DNA from 2 places in the Lysobacter sp. F6437 genome. Region 1 is predicted to be linked to the other one. Evidence: predicted binding sites of a transcription regulator. Region 1 holds the regulator's gene; the other holds the start of a gene.
The links. Region 1 encodes sigma-54, which starts transcription at its own class of promoters, with help from an activator protein. Its sites were predicted from a motif close to TGGCACGNGCNTTGC; they were not measured.
Positions count from the first base shown of each region.

Region 2: a site for sigma-54 is predicted at 4,006-4,020, ahead of glnA (type I glutamate--ammonia ligase). Genes of this name have one in related genera too.

Region 1 covers NZ_JBQWRB010000004.1:9,267-18,123, reverse strand. Annotated here, with positions in the region: gene murA (UDP-N-acetylglucosamine 1-carboxyvinyltransferase) at 1-846, opposite strand, end outside; gene ACT9F5_RS11705 (BolA/IbaG family iron-sulfur metabolism protein) at 850-1,101, opposite strand; gene ACT9F5_RS11700 (KpsF/GutQ family sugar-phosphate isomerase) at 1,283-2,290, shown strand; gene ACT9F5_RS11695 (KdsC family phosphatase) at 2,294-2,875, shown strand; gene lptC (LPS export ABC transporter periplasmic protein LptC) at 2,872-3,447, shown strand; gene lptA (lipopolysaccharide transport periplasmic protein LptA) at 3,437-4,060, shown strand; gene lptB (LPS export ABC transporter ATP-binding protein) at 4,060-4,779, shown strand; gene ACT9F5_RS11675 (RNA polymerase factor sigma-54) at 4,834-6,264, shown strand; gene hpf (ribosome hibernation-promoting factor, HPF/YfiA family) at 6,343-6,669, shown strand; gene ACT9F5_RS11665 (PTS sugar transporter subunit IIA) at 6,676-7,167, shown strand; gene hprK (HPr(Ser) kinase/phosphatase) at 7,178-8,143, shown strand; gene rapZ (RNase adapter RapZ) at 8,144-8,857, shown strand, end outside.
Region 2 covers NZ_JBQWRB010000002.1:308,463-317,319, forward strand. Annotated here, with positions in the region: gene ACT9F5_RS09935 (tetratricopeptide repeat protein) at 1-1,209, shown strand, start outside; gene ACT9F5_RS09940 (YbhB/YbcL family Raf kinase inhibitor-like protein) at 1,401-2,030, shown strand; gene ACT9F5_RS09945 (DUF4377 domain-containing protein) at 2,068-2,913, opposite strand; gene ACT9F5_RS09950 (undecaprenyl-diphosphate phosphatase) at 2,981-3,835, opposite strand; gene glnA (type I glutamate--ammonia ligase) at 4,065-5,474, shown strand; gene coxB (cytochrome c oxidase subunit II) at 5,963-6,916, shown strand; gene ctaD (cytochrome c oxidase subunit I) at 6,913-8,857, shown strand, end outside.

The DNA.
Region 1 (8,857 bases):
GATGCAATCGATGTCGGCGCCGGCCTCGACCAGCTTGTCCAGTACCGCCTTCATCGTGTCCGGCCGCGAGCAGCGCGCGGTGATGCGGCCGCCGGTCATCGCCGCGGCGACCAGGAAGGTGCCGGTCTCGATCCGGTCCGGCACCACCGAATGGGTACCGCCGTGCAGCCGCTCGACACCTTCGATCACGATCCGTCCGGTGCCGGCGCCCTCGATCTTCGCGCCCATCGCCTTCAGGCATTCGGCGAGGTCGACGATCTCCGGCTCCAGCGCGGCGTTCTCGAGGATGGTGGTGCCCTCGGCAAGGGTCGCCGCCATCAGCACGTTCTCGGTCGCGCCGACGCTGACCATCTCGAACACGTGGCGCGCGCCCTTGAGGCGGTCGGCGCGGGCATTGATGAAGCCGTTCTCGACCGTGACGTCCGCACCCAGCGACTGCAGGCCCTTGATGTGCAGGTCGACCGGGCGCGAGCCGATCGCGCAGCCACCGGGCAGCGACACCTCGGCGTGGCCATAACGGGCCAACAGCGGACCGAGCACCAGCACCGAGGCACGCATGGTCCGCACCAGTTCATAGGGCGCGACCTGGCTGTGCACGGTGGTCGGGTCGACGGTGATGCTCCCGCTTCCGCCTGGCGCGCGCTCGTCGAAGCTGACGCCGGCACCGATCTCGGCCAGCAGCCTGGCCGTGGTCACCACGTCATGCAGGTGCGGCACGTTGCGGATCGCCACCGGCGCGTCGGCCAGCAGCGTCGCGCACAGGATCGGCAGCACTGCGTTCTTTGCGCCGGAAATCGTTACCTCGCCATTTAGCGGGACGCCGCCCTCGACCACGATCTTCTGCATCGGTCAGGCCTGCCCTTGTGTTGCAGAAGCACGTTCGACCGGTGTCAGCGTCTTCAATGCCAACGCGTGGATCTCGCCACCCATGCGATCACCAAGGGTCGCGTAGACCATCCGATGGCGCGCGAGCGGCAACTTGCCGGCAAACGCGTCGCTGATGACGGTCGCCTCGAAATGCACGCCGTCGTCGCCGCGCACGTCGGCGAGGGCGCCGGGCAGGCCTTGCTCGATCAGGGATTTGATGGTGTCGGGATTCAAGGGAGTCGGAACCGGTTGAGTGGGCAATGCGCAAGTGGGCATCGCACGGGTGAGCATTGAATGAACCGCCCCGCGATGGGCGGGCTTTTGCGCGGGGATGCGCGTAAAATCAACCGTTCTAGCCTAGCGGAAAGCCCCCTGCTCCGAAATGGCAACATTCCCAAGCACTCCCAGCAAACCGATGGCCGATGACGGCCATGCTCCGGCCGATGGCCCGACCGACGCCGCCCTGGCTGGCTGCGGTCGCCGCGTGTTCGAAATCGAGGCACAGGCGCTCGCCGCCGTGTCCGAGCGGCTCGACGGCGACTTCAGCGCCGCCTGCCGGTTGATGCTCGGGGCCCGTGGCCGGGTGGTCTGCACCGGCATGGGCAAGTCCGGCCACGTCGCCCGCAAGATCGCCGCGACCCTGGCCTCGACCGGCACCCCGAGCTTCTACGTGCACCCGGGCGAGGCCGGCCACGGCGACCTGGGCATGATCACCGACGCTGACGTCGTCATCGCGTTGTCGTACTCGGGCGAGAGCGACGAGGTGCTGATGCTGCTGCCGGTGCTCAAGCGGCAGGGCAACAAGCTGATCACGATGACCGGCCGCCCGACCTCGACCCTGGCCCACGCGGCCGACGTGCACCTCGACGTCAGCGTGCCCGCCGAAGCCTGCCCGATCGACCTCGCCCCGACCTCCAGCACCACCGCGTCGCTGGCGATGGGTGACGCACTGGCGGTCGCGTTGATGGAGGCGCGCGGCTTCACCGCCGACGACTTCGCCCGCTCGCACCCGGCCGGTGCGCTCGGCCGCCGCCTGCTGCTGCACATCGCCGACATCATGCACGGCGGCGACGACGTGCCGCGGGTCGGTCCCGCTGCCACCGTCAGCGAAGCGCTGGTCGAGATGAGCCGCAAGCGGCTGGGCATGACCGCGATCGTCGAGCCCGATGGAAAATTGCTTGGCCTGTACACCGACGGCGACCTGCGCCGCAGCCTCGACGACCGCAACGTCGACCTGCGCACCACCCGCATCGATGCGGTGATGACCCGCTCGCCGAAGACCATCGACTCCGAGGCGCTCGCGGTCGAGGCGGCGCAGCTGATGGAGGCGCACAAGATCGGCGGCCTGCTGGTGGTCGATCGCGAACAGCGCGTGGTCGGCGCGCTCAACATCCACGATCTGCTGCGCGCGCGGGTGGTCTGAGCGATGCCCTACCAGCACCACAACGACTATCCCGCCGGCGTCCGCGAGCGCGCCTCGCGGGTGCGGCTGGCCTGCTTCGACGTCGACGGCACCCTGACCGACGGGCGCCTGATGTTCGACAGCGAAGGACGCGAGACCAAAGCCTTCCACGTGCACGACGGCCTGGGCCTGGTGCTGCTGCGCAAGGCGGGGATCGAGGTCGCCTTCATCACCGCGCGCGAGAGCAGCATCGTCCAGCACCGCGCCGCCGAGCTGGGACTGACCGAAGTACATACCGCGGTCAAGGACAAGCTGGCGCGCGTCGGCGAAATCGCCGCGCGGCTCGGCATCGGCATGGACGAGGTCTCGTTCATGGGCGACGACCTGCCCGACCTGCGGGTGATGTTGCAGGTGGGCTTTGCCGCAGCGCCATCCAGCGCCCATCCCTGGGTGCGCGAACGTGTCCACTGGCGCACTGCCGCCGCGGCCGGACAGGGCGCCGTCCGGGAATTCTGCGATCTGCTGCTGGCGGCGCAGGGTCGCGCCGATGCGTTGCTGGATGACGTCTCCCGGATCGAGGGTGCGCGGGTCGAGGGCACCGCATGAGACTGCCCGATGTGAGCTGGCGCCTGATGGTCTCGCTGGTGTTGCTGGCGGTGGCCGCGATCAGTGGCTGGTCGCTGTGGTCCAAGCGCAGCGCGCCGGCCGAGGAGGCGATGGCCGCCGGTGGCCGGCCCGATTACGTGCTGCGCGACTTCGAGCTGGTCGCGCTGGATGCGCAGGGCCGGGAGTCGTTCACCCTGCGCGCGCCGGAACTCGCCCGCGACCCGGCCACCGAGACGATGGAGATCGCGACGCCGCTGTTCCTGATCCCGCCGCGCGGTGGCGAGGGCGATGCCTGGGAAGTGCGGGCCAGGCGCGGCTGGGTCAGCGCCGAGGGTGACGAGCTGCGCCTCAACGGCAAGGTCAGGGCCGAGAGCGACGGCCGCACCGAGCCCAAGGTGACGATCAACACCGAACAGCTGAACGTCTTCCCCGAGGACGACCGGGTGACCTCGCCCGTCGCGGTCACCATTAATCGGCCCGGCTCTATACTTCGCGGCAATGGTCTCGAGGTGAACCTGGCCAGCAAGCAGTACACCCTCCAGTCCGAGGTCCGCTCCCGCTATGTCCCCTGACAACTTCCCCCAACGCGCCACCCTGCGGCGACTTGCCGGCTGGATGATCGTCGCCATCGCGATCGTCGCCAGCCCGCTGGCAATGGCGCGCAAGTCCGACCGCGACAAGCCGATGGACGTCAACGCCGGCAAGCAGGTCGGCAGCCTCGACGACGCCACCCCGACCGTGTTGTCGGGCGGCGTAACGATCGACCAGGGCACCCTGCACGCCGAAGCCAGCCGCGCCGAGATCAGCACCCGCGGCGGCGAGATCTCGCGGGTGGTGTTCAACGGCAGCCCGGCGCGGTTGAAGCAGCAACTCGACGACGGCACGCCGATGAACGCCGTCGCCAACAAGATCGACTACAACGTCAACAACGAAACCGTGGTGTTCACCGGCAGCGTGAGCATCAAGCAGCCACGCGGCACCCTCAGCGGCGAGCGCGTGGTCTACAACATGGCCAGCGGCCAGGTCACCAGCGGTGGCGAAGGCAACGGCCGGGTCAACATGCGGATCATGCCGAAGAATGCGGATGCCGGTGCGGATGCGGATGCGGATGCGGATGCGGATGCCAGTGAAGAGCCGGCCGAACCCGCCGACAACGACGCCGAACCGCCCGCGGAGGGCGGCTGATGCTGGTCGCCCAGGGCCTGCGCAAGGCCTACCGCTCGCGCGAGATCGTGCGTGATTTCGGGCTGACCCTCGACGCCGGCGAAGTGGTCGGCCTGCTCGGCCCCAACGGCGCCGGCAAGACCACCTGCTTCTACATGATCGTCGGCCTGGTCCCGGCCGATGCCGGGCAGATCACGCTCGACGGCAAGGACATCACCGGCGACCCGATGTACGTGCGCTCCAAGTACGGCGTCGGCTACCTGCCGCAGGAGCCGTCGGTGTTCCGCAAGCTCAGCGTCGCCGACAACCTGCGGGTGGTGCTGGAATTGCGCGACGACCTCGACAAGGCCGGCCGCGAGCGCGAACTGGCCGCGTTGATGGACGAACTGCAGGTCACCCACGTCGCCGACCAGTTGGGCGCAAGCCTGTCCGGCGGCGAGCGACGCCGGGTCGAGATCGCCCGTGCGCTGGCCAGCAAGCCGCGGCTGATGCTGCTCGACGAACCGTTCGCCGGCGTCGACCCGATTTCGGTCGGGGAAATCCAGCGAATCGTGCGCCACCTCAAGAATCGCGGCATCGGCGTGCTGATCACCGACCACAACGTCCGCGAGACCTTGGGTATCTGCGACCGTGCGTATATCCTCAACGAAGGCGGCGTGCTCGCGCAGGGGGCTCCGGACGCGCTGCTTGCCAACCCCGACGTGCGTCGCGTCTACCTGGGCGAAACCTTCCGCCTGTAGTGATGATGCAACGCAACGGCCGTCGGATTCGCCAGGTCGCGTTTGCAATCCATCATGAAGCCCCGTCTCCAAACCTCCCTCAGCCAACACCTGGTGATGACCCCGCAGCTGCAACAGGCGATCCGCCTGCTGCAGATGTCGGCGATCGAGCTGGAGGCCGAGCTGGTCAATGCGGTGGAAAGCAACCCGCTGCTGGACTGGACGGAAACCGCGATCAGCAGTGACCGCACCGAAGACGCAGTGTCGAATGGCGATGGCCATGCGCAGGACTCCAGCCTCGACACCCCGCCCCCGCCCGAGGCGGACTGGGGTGCCAACGACGGCGAGACCTGGTACCAGCGCGTCGGTCCCGGCGACCCGGGTGACGAAGGCTCGGCAGCCGAACAGGTAGCCGAGGCCGAGACCCTGCACGACCACCTGTTGTGGCAACTGCACCTGAGCCCGCTGTCACCGCGTGATCGCCAGATCGCGGTCGCCCTCATCGAATCGATCGACGACAACGGCTACCTGCGCGAACCGCTGGAATCGATCGCCGCCGGCCTCGAGGCCGAACTCCACGCCGGCAGCGAGGAAATCCAGACGGCGCTGTGCCAGATCCAGCGCTTCGACCCGGTCGGCGTCGGCGCGCGCGACCTGGCCGAATGCCTGCGGTTGCAACTGGAGCAACTGCCCACCGACACCCCGGGCCGGGACCTGGCCTGGAAACTCGCCAACGGACCGCTGGAGCGGCTGCCGCGGATCGGGGTCAGCGGCCTGGCCAGCGAGATGAAGCTCGACGAAACCGAGGTCGACACCGCCGTCCAGTTGCTGCGCTCGCTCGACCCCCGCCCCGGCGCCCAGATCGGCGCGATCGCGACCGACACCTACGTCGCCCCGGACGTGGTCATCTGGCGCCAGCATGGCCTGTGGCGGGTCGCGTTGTCGGACAGCATGCGCCCGCGGGTGAGCATCCACCGCGGTTACGAAGGCATGATCCGCCACGCCAGCGCGTCCGACGCCAGCTACCTCAAGGGCCACCTGCAGGAGGCCCGGTGGCTGCTCAAGAGCCTGGAGGCACGCGGCGACACCTTGTTGAAGGTCACCCGCTGCCTGCTGCGCCAGCAGGCAGGCTTCCTCGAATTCGGCGACAGCGCGCTGCGGCCGCTGACCCTGCGCGAGGTCGCCGCGGAAATCGGCCTGCACGAATCCACGGTGTCGCGCGCGATCGCGCGCAAATACGCGCGCACCCCGCGCGGAACCATCCCGCTGCGCGGTTTCTTCGCGTCCGGCATCGATACCGGCGGTGGCGGAGAGGCCTCCAGCACCGCGATCCAGTCGATGCTGCGCCAGTTGATCGAAGCGGAAAATCCCCGCAAACCGCTGTCCGACGCGCGCCTGGCCGAAAGCCTGAAAGCGACCGGCATCCCGGTTGCCCGCCGCACCGTGGCGAAGTACCGCGAAGCGATGGGAATCGCGTCTTCACAGGACCGTGTACGCATGGCGTGACGCCGGTCGTCGACCGCCCGCCATTCACACCGGGCTGGGCTATGCTGGAGGCCCAAGTCGCGACGTAGGAGGTCTCCGATGCGTATCGAAACCCACGGCCAGCATGTCGAAGTCACTGCCGCCCTGCGCGACTACGTGGAAACCAAGCTCGAGCGGCTTGGACGCCATTTCGACCAGCCGTTCGACGTCCGTGCCCAGCTCAGCCTCGACAAGCCGAACCACCGCGCCGAGGCGACCGTCAACCTTGCCGGAGGCACCCTGCATGCCGATGCCACCGCGATCGACATGTACGCCGCGATCGACCTGCTCGCTGACAAGCTCGACCGCCTGCTGATGAAACACAAGGAAAAGCAGATCGCCCACAACCGCGGCGAGAGCCTCGCCCGCAGCGGCGAATTCGGCTAGCCCTCCATGCCGTTGCACGAGTTGTTGAGCGTCGACCGCATTGCGATCCTGACCGAGCCGGGCAACCGCGTCTCGGTCATCGACGCCGCGGCCCGGTTGCTGGCCGACCCGCTGTACGCCAGCGGCAACGCCGCCTGCGCCACCATCCGCGAGAGCCTGCAGGCGCGCGAGCGGTTGGCCAGCACCGCGATCGGCCACGGCGTGGCGATCCCGCACGGCCGGGTGGCCGGGATTGGCGAGAGCCGGGGTGCCTTCCTGCGACTGGCCGAACCGGTCGATTTCGACGCTATCGACGGCGAACCGGTGGACCTCGTGCTCGCCATGGCGATCCCGGAACACTCGCTGCAGGAACACCTGCAACAACTGGCGGAACTGGCCGAGCATTTTTCCAGCGCCGGCTTCCGTGATCGACTGCGCGCGGCATCCTCCGTCGCCGAACTGGGCCGCTACCTGCTGGACGGTGTCGATATCCGCACCCAACGACCGACGGTGGCCTGAAACGATGCCGATGTGCAACGCCCGGATCAGTGCCGGCGAGCTGTTCGAGCAGCAGCGCGACCGCCTCAACCTGAAATGGGTCGCCGGCCAGGAAGGCCGCGATCGTGTGCTGGAATCGGTCGAGACCGTGGCCCGTCGCCCATCGCTGGCCGGCTACCTCAACGCGATCTATCCCAACAAGGTGCAGATCCTCGGCACCGAAGAGCTGGCGTGGCTGGATGCGCTGGACTCGCGCCACCGCTGGGAAACGATCGAGAGGATCATGCAGTTCCGGCCGCTGGCGCTGGTGATCAGCAAGGGCCAGGCCTGCCCCGCCGACCTCGCCGAGGCCGCCGAGGAATCGCTCACGCCGCTGTGGAGTTCGCCGCTGCGCGGGCACGAGCTGCTGAACCACCTGCAGTACCACCTCGCCCGCACGCTGGCGCCGCGGATCACCCTGCACGGGGTGTTCATGGAGATCTACTCGATCGGCGTGCTGATCACCGGCGATGCCGGCGCCGGCAAGAGCGAGCTGGCGCTGGAGCTGATCAGCCGCGGTCACCGGCTGGTCGCCGACGACGCCCCCGAGTTCACCCAGATCGCCCCCGACGTGCTCGACGGCACCTGTCCGGAAATGATCCAGGACCTGCTGGAAGTACGCGGCCTGGGCGTTCTCAATATCCGCGAGATGTTCGGCGACACCGCGGTCAAGCACAACAAGTACCTGCGCCTGATCATCCACCTGACCCGGCCGACGGACGAACCGGACGATGCCCCGGCCGTGACCGGTCTGGAGCGGCTGACCGGCGAGAACAGCGCCCGCCGCGTACTCGACCTCGACGTGCCGACCACCCATCTGCCAGTGATGCCCGGGCGCAACCTGGCCGTGCTGGCCGAAGCCGCGACCCGCCTCCACAGCCTGCGGATGAAAGGCATGGACCCGGCGGCGGCGTTCATCGCACGGCACAGCAACTTCCTTGAACGCGGCGAAGTCTGAATGGCCACGAACGCTCCCTCCAACGCCACCCTGGTAATCGTCAGCGGCATGTCCGGTTCGGGCAAGTCGGTGGCGCTCAAGACCTTCGAGGACCTCGGGTATTACTGCGTCGACAACCTGCCGGCCGAGTTGCTGCCGGACTTCGTGCGCAGCGCCGCGGGGGATGGCGCCACGGCCGCCAAGCTGGCGGTCGGGATCGACGTGCGCAACAGCCACAGCGACCTCGGCAACCTGCCGTCGTGGCTGTCGGCGGTCGGCGAAATGGGACTGGACCCGAAGCTGATCTATTTCGATACCCGCGACGACGTCCTGCTCAAGCGCTACGCCGACACCCGCCGACGCCACCCGCTGAGCCAGCTGGGCCTGTCGCTGGCCGACGCGATCGCGCTGGAACGGCAGGTGCTCAAGCCGTTGCGGCAGCTCGCCGACATCCAACTGGACACCAGCGACCTCAACGTCCACCAAATGCGCCGCCACGTCATCACCGAGTTTGGGCTGGGCGACGACGGAACGGTGTCGCTGCTGTTCGAGTCGTTCGCCTACCGCCACGGCCTGCCGGCCGGTGCGGACTTCGTGTTCGATGCGCGCTGCCTGCCCAATCCGCACTGGGACCCGACCCTGCGGCCGTTGTCGGGCCGCGATTCGGCGGTCGCCGAGTACCTGGACACGCAACCGGAGGTGCAGGAATTCGCCGGCCAGATAAGCGACCTGCTG
Region 2 (8,857 bases), on a different contig from region 1:
GCGCGCGGCCGCCTGGACCAGTTGCTCGCCGCGCATCCGCAGGCCGTTGCCCTGTGGCACGCGCGGCTGGCGTTCGAGGAGTTCGCCGGCGACGGCGCCCGCGCCGTGCTCGCGCGCTGGCAGGAAGCGATGCCCGGTTTCGTGCCGGCGCTTGAGGCTCAGATCGCCCTGCACGATGCCCACGACGAGGCCGACCAGGCCGAGGCGGTGGCGCGCCGGATACTCGAGCTGCAACCCGGCCACGCCCGCGCCGAGCTGCGCGTCATCGATGCCGAACTCAAGCGTGATCCCGACGAGGCGATCAACCATGTCGAGCGGCTGCTGGCGGGCGCCGATGGCGAGGCGGCCAAACGCAACCTGCGCCAACTGATGGGCCGCACCCTCGACATTGCCGGCCAGCCCGACGCGGCCGCCGCGACCTGGGCCGAGTTGCACGCCGAAGTGGTGCCGCAGCGGCTGCCGTTGCCGCAACCCAGCGCGCCGCGCAAGGAGTGGCCGGAACAGGCCGTGCTCGACCAGCCTGCCGCCGCAGTGGTGCTGTTGTGGGGCGCGCCGGGCTCGCTGGTCGAGCGTGTCGCCGCCACCCTCGCAAACGCCGGTGCCCCGGTGCGGGCCGATCGTTTTGGCGCGCAGCCGCCGGTCGACCTGTTCCAGCGCTACCTGACCATCGACGCGCTGGCCGGTGGTTCCGCCGACCCGGCCGCGCTGGTCGCCGAATGGCGCGCGGCGCTGCCCGCGCGCGGGGTCAAGGACGGCCAGGTGTTCGACTGGCTGCTGTGGTGGGACAACGCCGCACTGCTCGCGCTGCGTCCGCACCTGCCCGAGGCACTGCTGCTGGTGGTGCTGCGCGACCCACGCGACATGCTGCTGGACTGGCTCGCGTTCGGCGCCCCGGCGCCGTTCGCGCTGGAGACCCCGGAAGCCGGCGCGCAGTGGCTGGCGCAGGTGCTGGGCCAGGTCGCCGACCTGCACGAACACGACCTGCTGCCGCACCGCCTGCTGCGGATGGACGGCATTGCCGAGGATCCCGCCGCGATCGCCACCGCGCTTGCCGGCGCCCTGCAGACCCGCCTGCCTGCCCCTCCGCCCCAGGCCATGGGCCCCAGCCGCTTCCCCGCCGGCCACTGGCGTGCCTTCGCCGAGCCGCTGGGCGAAGCGTTCAAATTGCTGGCACCGGTCGCGCGCCGGCTGGGCTACGCCGAGGACTGATGCCACCCGGGCACCGCGCGTTTGCCCTGTGTAGGAGCGACGTAAGTCGCGAATGCACGGCGATCCCGGGTATCAGTGAAATCGCGACTGACGTCGCTCCTGCAGGGAAGCGGCATAAGGCGGCTCGGGCATCCGCTGCGACGCCAACCCCGCATCTGGCAGACTCCGTGGATCCCACACGGAGCCTCCCGATGCGCATCCACAGCGACAGTTTCGATCACCGCGGCGCGATCCCGGCCGAGTTCGCGCTCGGCGTGCGCGATGCGGACGGCGCGGTCGGCTTCGGCCGCAACCGCAATCCGCAGCTGGTCTGGGACGACGTGCCCGCCGGCACCCGCTCGTTCGCTCTGCTGTGCGTCGACACCGACGCGCCGACCGTCGCCGAGATGGTCAACAAGGACGGCGTCGAGATCCCGGTGTCGCAGCCGCGCACCGAGTTCTGCCACTGGGCGATGGTCGACCTCCCCGCCGACCTGCGCACGATTCCGGCCGGCAGCTGCAGCGACGGCGTCACCAAACACGGCAAGCGCGACCCCGCCGGCCCGGCCGGTGCGCGACAGGGACTGAACGACTACACCGGATGGTTCGCCGGCGATGACGCGCTGGCAGGCGACTGGTTCGGCTTCGATGGCCCGTTCCCGCCGCCCAACGACCTGCGCGAGCACCGCTACTTCTTCCGGCTGTTCGCGCTCGACGTCGACCGTCTCGACGTGCCGGACCGCTTCACCGCCGCCGACGTGATGCGCGCGATCCATGGCCACGTGCTCGCCGAAGCGCTGGTGCACGGCACCTACTCGCTGCATCCGGCAGTCGCACGCTGAGCCGGCGTGCCGGTCCAGCGGCGACGCGACGCGCGCCTCATTCCGCCGGCGCGATCTCCGACTCGACCACCATGTCGAGCACGTAGGCGATCGACGAGGCATCCGCCGGCGCGGGATCACGCTTGAACTTCTTCAACCGCAACACCTTGCGCTCGCCGGCGACGAACTCGAAGCCCTCGATCTCCTCGTACAGCGGTTGCCACTCGCCCGGTGGCGACTGCTTGACGCCGTTGTCGCCGTAGCGGATCTCGCGCACCTGCAAACACTGGTGGTCGGGGATCAGCGGGTGGTTGCAGGCGACGCGTTGCGGCGCGACCTCCAGGAACACGGTCTCGCCGGGGCCGCCATAACGCGTCTCGGCGGTGGCCTCGCCGATCCAGGTCGAGCTGCCGCCATCGGCCGACTCCAGCTTCAGCCGCGGAGGTGCGGTCTCCTCGATCCGCGGCAGCAGCGGCTGCGCCAGAAGCGCGCTGATCGCCTGGTCGGCCTGCATCAGCGCCTCGTCGCAGGCCATCATCGTCGAGTTCAACCGGCCGACCTGCAGCCGGCCCTGCGCATCGACCTCGTAGCTGCCGCCAATCCGGTTGCAGCCGCCGGACACGCCGACATTGCGGTCCTTGAACTCCAGCGTGAGCGGCCGGTCATCGGCCGGGAACAGCGCGTCGATGCGCTGGCCGTCGGCGTCGGTCGCCGCGCTCAGGTGCCACTTCTGGCCGCCGAGCATGTGGGACCCCGGACCGGGACCGGCGGTGTCGTTACTCGCCGGTGGCGGCATCCGTGCCGTTGGCTCGGACGTCGGTGTGCGGTCGCCGCCCGCGCAGGCGGCAAGCGCCAGCGGCAGCAACAGGGCCAGCGTGGCGCTGGAGGTGCGGTGGATGTTCATCGGGCAAATGTCCATGGAATCCGGGAAACCCATGGAAACGCACCAACCGTGCAGATGGGGTTACGCCTCAGTTGCCGGCCGGCAACCACAGCAGCAACGCCAACCCCAGCGCCAGCCGGTACACCGCGAACGCGGTGAAGCGATGGCTCTGGATGTAGCGCAGCAGCCACTTCACCGCGATGAACGCGGTCACCGCGGAGGCCACGAACGCCACCGACAACTCGGTCCAGTCGACCGTGCCGAGGCCGCCGTCGAGGTAAAGCTCCAGCACCTCGTAACCGGTCGCGGCGAACATCGTCGGGATGCCGACCAGGAACGCGAATTCGGTCGCCGCGGCGCGGTTGGTGGTGCCCGCCAGCAGCGCCACGAAGATCGTCGCGGCCGAGCGCGAGGTGCCGGGGAACACCCCGGCCACGACCTGCGCGATGCCGACCAGCACCGCCACCGTCCAGCTGATCGCGGTGCGCTCGCCGAGCTTTTCCGCACGGCGCGCGGCCAAGTGTTCGGCGACCAGCATCCATACCGCGCCGATCACCAGCGCCCACGCGATCGGCGCGATCGCGGTCGGCAACTCCCAGCCCAGCGCCTTGACCAACAGGCCGCCCACCGCGGTCACCGCAAACGCCGCCAGCAGCTTGAACGCGTAGTCGCGCGATTGCGCCGGCGTCGCGGTGATCCCCAGCGGGTCGTACTCCGCCGGCGCGTCGTGGCCGGCGAACGCGACCGCCATGCCCCACAACCGCTTGCGGTAGATCAGCACCACCGCGCCGATCGCGCCGGCCTGGATCGCGATGTTGAACAGCGCGCTGCGCGCACCGAGCCAGTGCTGGGCGATCAGCAGGTGCCCGGTGCTGGAAATCGGCAGGAATTCGGTGATGCCTTCGATGATGCCGAGCAACAGCGCGGCGAGCAGGTCGGTCATGGAGACGGGGCCGGATGGGGACAGGTGCGGGAGTCGTTGGCGCAGAATACCCGGTCACCGGCTCGCACCGGAATGGTGCGACCACGGGTCCGTCGCACCAACAGAGGGCAATTATCTCAACCAGATCCCAGCGGGTCGAGTAAAATCAACAGCTTGTGTTCGATGAAACTTGGCACGACGCTTGCTCTGAAGCAAAGCAGTGTCCTTCCTTCCCGCCAGCGAGCCCGCCATGTCCATCGAGAACGTCGAAAAACTCATCCGCGACCACAAGGTCGAATTCGTCGACCTGCGCTTTGCCGACATGCGCGGCGTGCAGCACCACGTGACCTTCCCGGCCTCGATCGTCGAGCCGGCGCTGTTCGAGGACGGCAAGATGTTCGACGGCAGCTCGATCGGCGGCTGGCGCGGGATCCACCAGTCCGACATGGTGCTGCTGCCCGACCCCTCGACCGCGATCCTGGACCCGTTCACCGCCGACCCGACCCTGATCCTGGTCTGCGACATCCTCGACCCGACCACGATGCAGGCCTACACCCGCGACCCGCGCGGCATCGCCAAGCGCGCCGAGGCCTACCTCAAGTCCAGCGGCATCGCCGAGCAGGCGTTCTTCGGCCCCGAGCCCGAGTTCTTCATCTTCGACTCGGTTCGCTACGCCAACGACATGGGCCACACCTTCTACCACGTCGATTCCGAGGAGGCGGCGTGGAACTCCGGCCGCGAGTACGAAGGCGGCAACACCGGCTACCGCCCGGGCGTGAAGGGCGGCTACTTCCCGGTCGCGCCGCTGGATTCGCTGCACGACATCCGCGCCGAGATGTGCAAGACGCTGGAAGCGGTCGGCATCGAAGTCGAGGTCCACCACCACGAGGTCGCCAACGCCGGCCAGTGCGAGATCGGCACCAAGTTCAACTCGCTGACCAAGAAGGCCGACGAGCTGCTGACGATGAAGTACGTCATCAAGAACGTCGCCCACCGCAACGGCAAGACCGCGACTTTCATGCCGAAACCCCTCGTCGGTGACAACGGCAGCGGCATGCACGTGCACCAGTCGCTGGCCAAGGGCGGGGTCAACCTGTTCTCCGGCGACGGCTACGGCGGCCTGAGCCAGATGGCGCTGTGGTACATCGGCGGCGTGTTCAAACACGCGCGCGCGATCAACGCCTTCGCCAACTCCAGCACCAACTCCTACAAGCGGCTGGTGCCCGGCTTCGAGGCGCCGGTGATGTTGGCGTACTCGGCCTCCAACCGCTCCGCGAGCTGCCGCATCCCGTACGTCTCCAACCCGAAGGCGCGCCGCATCGAGTTCCGCTTCCCGGACCCGATGAACTCCGGCTACCTGATCTTCGCCGCGTTGATGATGGCCGGCCTCGACGGCATCAAGAACCAGATCGACCCGGGCGCGCCGTCCGACAAGGACCTGTACGACCTGCCGCCGGAAGAAGAGAAGAACATCCCGACCGTTTGCCACAGCCTCGACCAGGCGCTGGAAGCACTGGATGCGGACCGCGACTTCCTCAAGGCCGGCGGCGTGTTCACCGACGACTTCATCGACGCCTACATCGGTCTGAAGATGAAGGAAGTCACCGCGTTCCGCGCCGCGACGCATCCGCTTGAGTACCAGATGTACTACGCGATCTAGTCCCCGACTGATCTCGCGATCCATGCAACGGCCCGGAATTTCCGGGCCGTTGTTGTTTGTGTCGGCTTCGGAGGGAGGCGGGGCCTTGGCCGGGGCGGGCCGACCGGTTCGGTCGACCATCCTTGGCCGACTCACCGGCCGCGGCCATCCATGGCCGCTTCGGCCCGCCCCAGCCAAGACCCCGCGTCGCGCGTGTGGTGTATGGCGTTGATGCACGGCATACCAGCCACTTCCGGCACCTTGTAGGAGCGACGTAAGTCGCGACTCTCTGACCCCTCGTCTGTCGATCGACACGCTTCCCCGTAACCCACCCCAATAGCCCACCGTCAAACCTTCACGACCCGTTTCGACCCCCCACGGCAGGCTCCTCGACGGGGTCTCCGTCGAAGGAACATGCACTCGCGATGCCACCGCGCGAAACCACAGCCGACACGGCCCGGCTTCGGATGCGACGGATAACGCACCGCTTTTGTGCGGGCGGCGTTGCGTTGGTCGTCCTGACCGGCTGCGGCGGCGCCTCCTCGACACTCGACCCCGCCGGCGTCGAAGCGGCCACCATCGCCCGCCTGTTCTGGCTGATGGCGATCGGTGCCGGCGTCGTCTGGTTGGTGGTGGTCGCCATCGCGCTGCATGCCGGCCGCCGGCGCGATGACCCGCCCGACCGCCGCCGCGCGCACCGCTGGCTGATCGTGGGTGGCGGCGTGATCATCCCCACCGTCGTGCTCGGCGCACTGCTGGTGCACGGGCTGATACTGATGCCGCAACTGCGCGAACCCGCACCACACGATGGCCTGCGCATCGCGGTATCGGGCGAGCAATGGTGGTGGCGCGTGACCTACCGGCCCGACGATGCGGCGCCGGTGGTGCTGGCCAACGAGATCCGCCTGCCGGTCGGCCAGCGCGTCGAGTTCGTCCTGACCAGCCCCGACGTGATCCATTCGTTCTGGATTCCCTCGCTCGGCGGCAAGCTCGACATGATCCCCGGCCGTACCACCACGCTGGTGCTGGAGCCGACCCGCACCGGCACCTTCCATGGCGCCTGCGCCGAGTACTGCGGCACCTCGCACGCGTTCATGCAATTGGCGGTGGTGGTGATGGAACCCGAGCCGTTCGCACGCTGGCTGCAGCACCAGGCCGCACCCGCCGCATCGCCATCCGACCCGATTGCACGTCGCGGGGAAAGCGCGTTCCAGAGCACCGGTTGCGGTGCCTGCCACAGCGTCCGCGGCACCGCGGCTGCCGGGGTGGTCGGCCCCGACCTGACCCACGTCGGCAGCCGCCTGCGCCTCGCGGCCGGCACCTTGCCCAACGACGCCGCCGGTTTCCAGCGCTGGATCGCCGATACCCACAGCGTGAAACCGGAAGCGCCGATGCCCGAGTTCGGGATGCTGCCCGAGGCCGAACTGCACGCGATCGCGAGCTACCTGGAGGGTCTGCAATGACCGGCGATCCCGCACAGGCCGCGCGCCTCGAAGAAACCTGGAAAACCCCGACCGGCTGGCGCTACTGGTCGTCGGTCAACAACAGCCAGGTGGGCGCGTGGTACACGGCTACCGCAATCACGTTCTTCCTGTTCGCCGGCGTGCTGGCGCTGCTGATGCGCGTGCAGCTGGCGCTGCCGGACAACGACTTCGTCAGCGCCACCACCTACAACCAGCTGTTCTCGCTGCACGGCTCGGTGATGATGTTCCTGTTCGCGGTGCCGATCTTCGAGGCGTTCTCGATCCTGATCCTGCCGACGCTGCTCGGTGCGCGCGAGCTGCCGTTCCCGCGGTTGTCGGCCTACGGGTTCTGGTGCTTCCTGATCGGCGGCGTGTTCGTCTGCGGCTCGATCTTCTTCGACGCCGCGCCGCAGGGCGGCTGGTTCATGTACCCGCCGTTGACCACCGAGTACCAGGACGGGCTCGGCGCCGACATCTGGCTGCTCGGGTTGAGTTTCATCGAGGTCGCGTCGATCGCGGCCGCGGTCGAGCTGATCGTCGGCGTGCTCAAGACCCGACCACCGGGCATGCGGATCAACCTGATGCCGCTGTACGCGTGGTACATCCTGGTGGTCGGGGCGATGATCCTGTTCGCATTCCCGCCGCTGATCGCCGGCGATCTGATGTTCGAGGCACAGCGCCTGCTCGACTGGCCGTTCTTCGACCCGGCGCGCGGCGGCGACCCGTTGTTGTGGCAGCACCTGTTCTGGATCTTCGGCCACCCGGAGGTCTACATCATCTTCCTGCCGGCGATCGCGCTGGTCGCGATGATCGTGCCGACGTTCGCGCGGCGCCCGATCGTCGGCTACAGCTGGATCGTGCTGGCCGCGGTCGGCACCGGCTTCCTGAGCTTCGGCCTGTGGGTCCACCACATGTTCACCACCGGCCTGCCGAACATCTCGCTGGCGTTCTTCTCGGCGGCGTCGCAGGCGGTCGCGCTGCCGACCGGGGTGCAGATCTTCGCGCTGCTGGCGACGGTGCTGGCCGGCCGCGTGGTGCGCTCGGTGCCGATGCTGTTCGTGCTCGGCGCACTGGTGATCTTCGTGCTCGGCGGCCTGACCGGGGTGATGATCGCGATGGCGCCATTCGACTTCCAGGCGCACGACACCTACTTCATCGTCGCCCACCTGCATTACGTGTTGATCGGCGGCATGGTGTTCCCGGTGATCGCCGGCACCTACTACTTCTATCCGCTGGTGGTCGGCAAGCAGTTGTCGGAACGGGCCGGGCGGATCGCGTTCTGGCTGATGTTCTCCGGCTTCAACATCGCGTTCCTGCCGATGCACATCAGTGGCCTGGGCGGGATGCCGCGGCGGGTGTTCACCTATCGCGGCGGGCAGGGGTTCGACCTGCTCAACTTGATCTCGACGGTGGGTGCGTTCGTGCTGGCGGCGGGGTTCGCGGTGCTGCTGATCGACGCCTTGCGGACCGCGTTCCGGCGCGGCCGTTCCGAGCGCAATCCATGGCGCGCCGGGACGCTGGAATGGCTGTCGCAGATGCCGTCGCGGCCGTGGGGCGTGCGTTCGATCCCGGTCGTGCACAGCCGCTATCCGTTGTGGGACCAGCCGGACCTCGTGCGCGATGTCGACGGCGGGCGTTTCTACCTCGCCGATGCGCCGGAAGGCCGGCGCGAGACGCTGGTGACCTCGCCGGTCGATGCGGTGCCGGAGCAATGCCTGCGCGTCCCGGGGCCGACCTTCGTGACGTTCTGGGCGGCGGTGTTCACCGGCGGCGCCTTCATCTTCCCGGTGTTCAGCCAATACGTCGCCGCGGGCATCAGCGCGGTGCTGGCGCTGGTCACGACCCTGGTGTGGTTGTGGACCGGCACCGCGCTGGTGCCGGAAAAGCCATCGAAGGATGTCGGGCTCGGATTGACGCTGCCGCTGTACGCGTCCGGGCAGG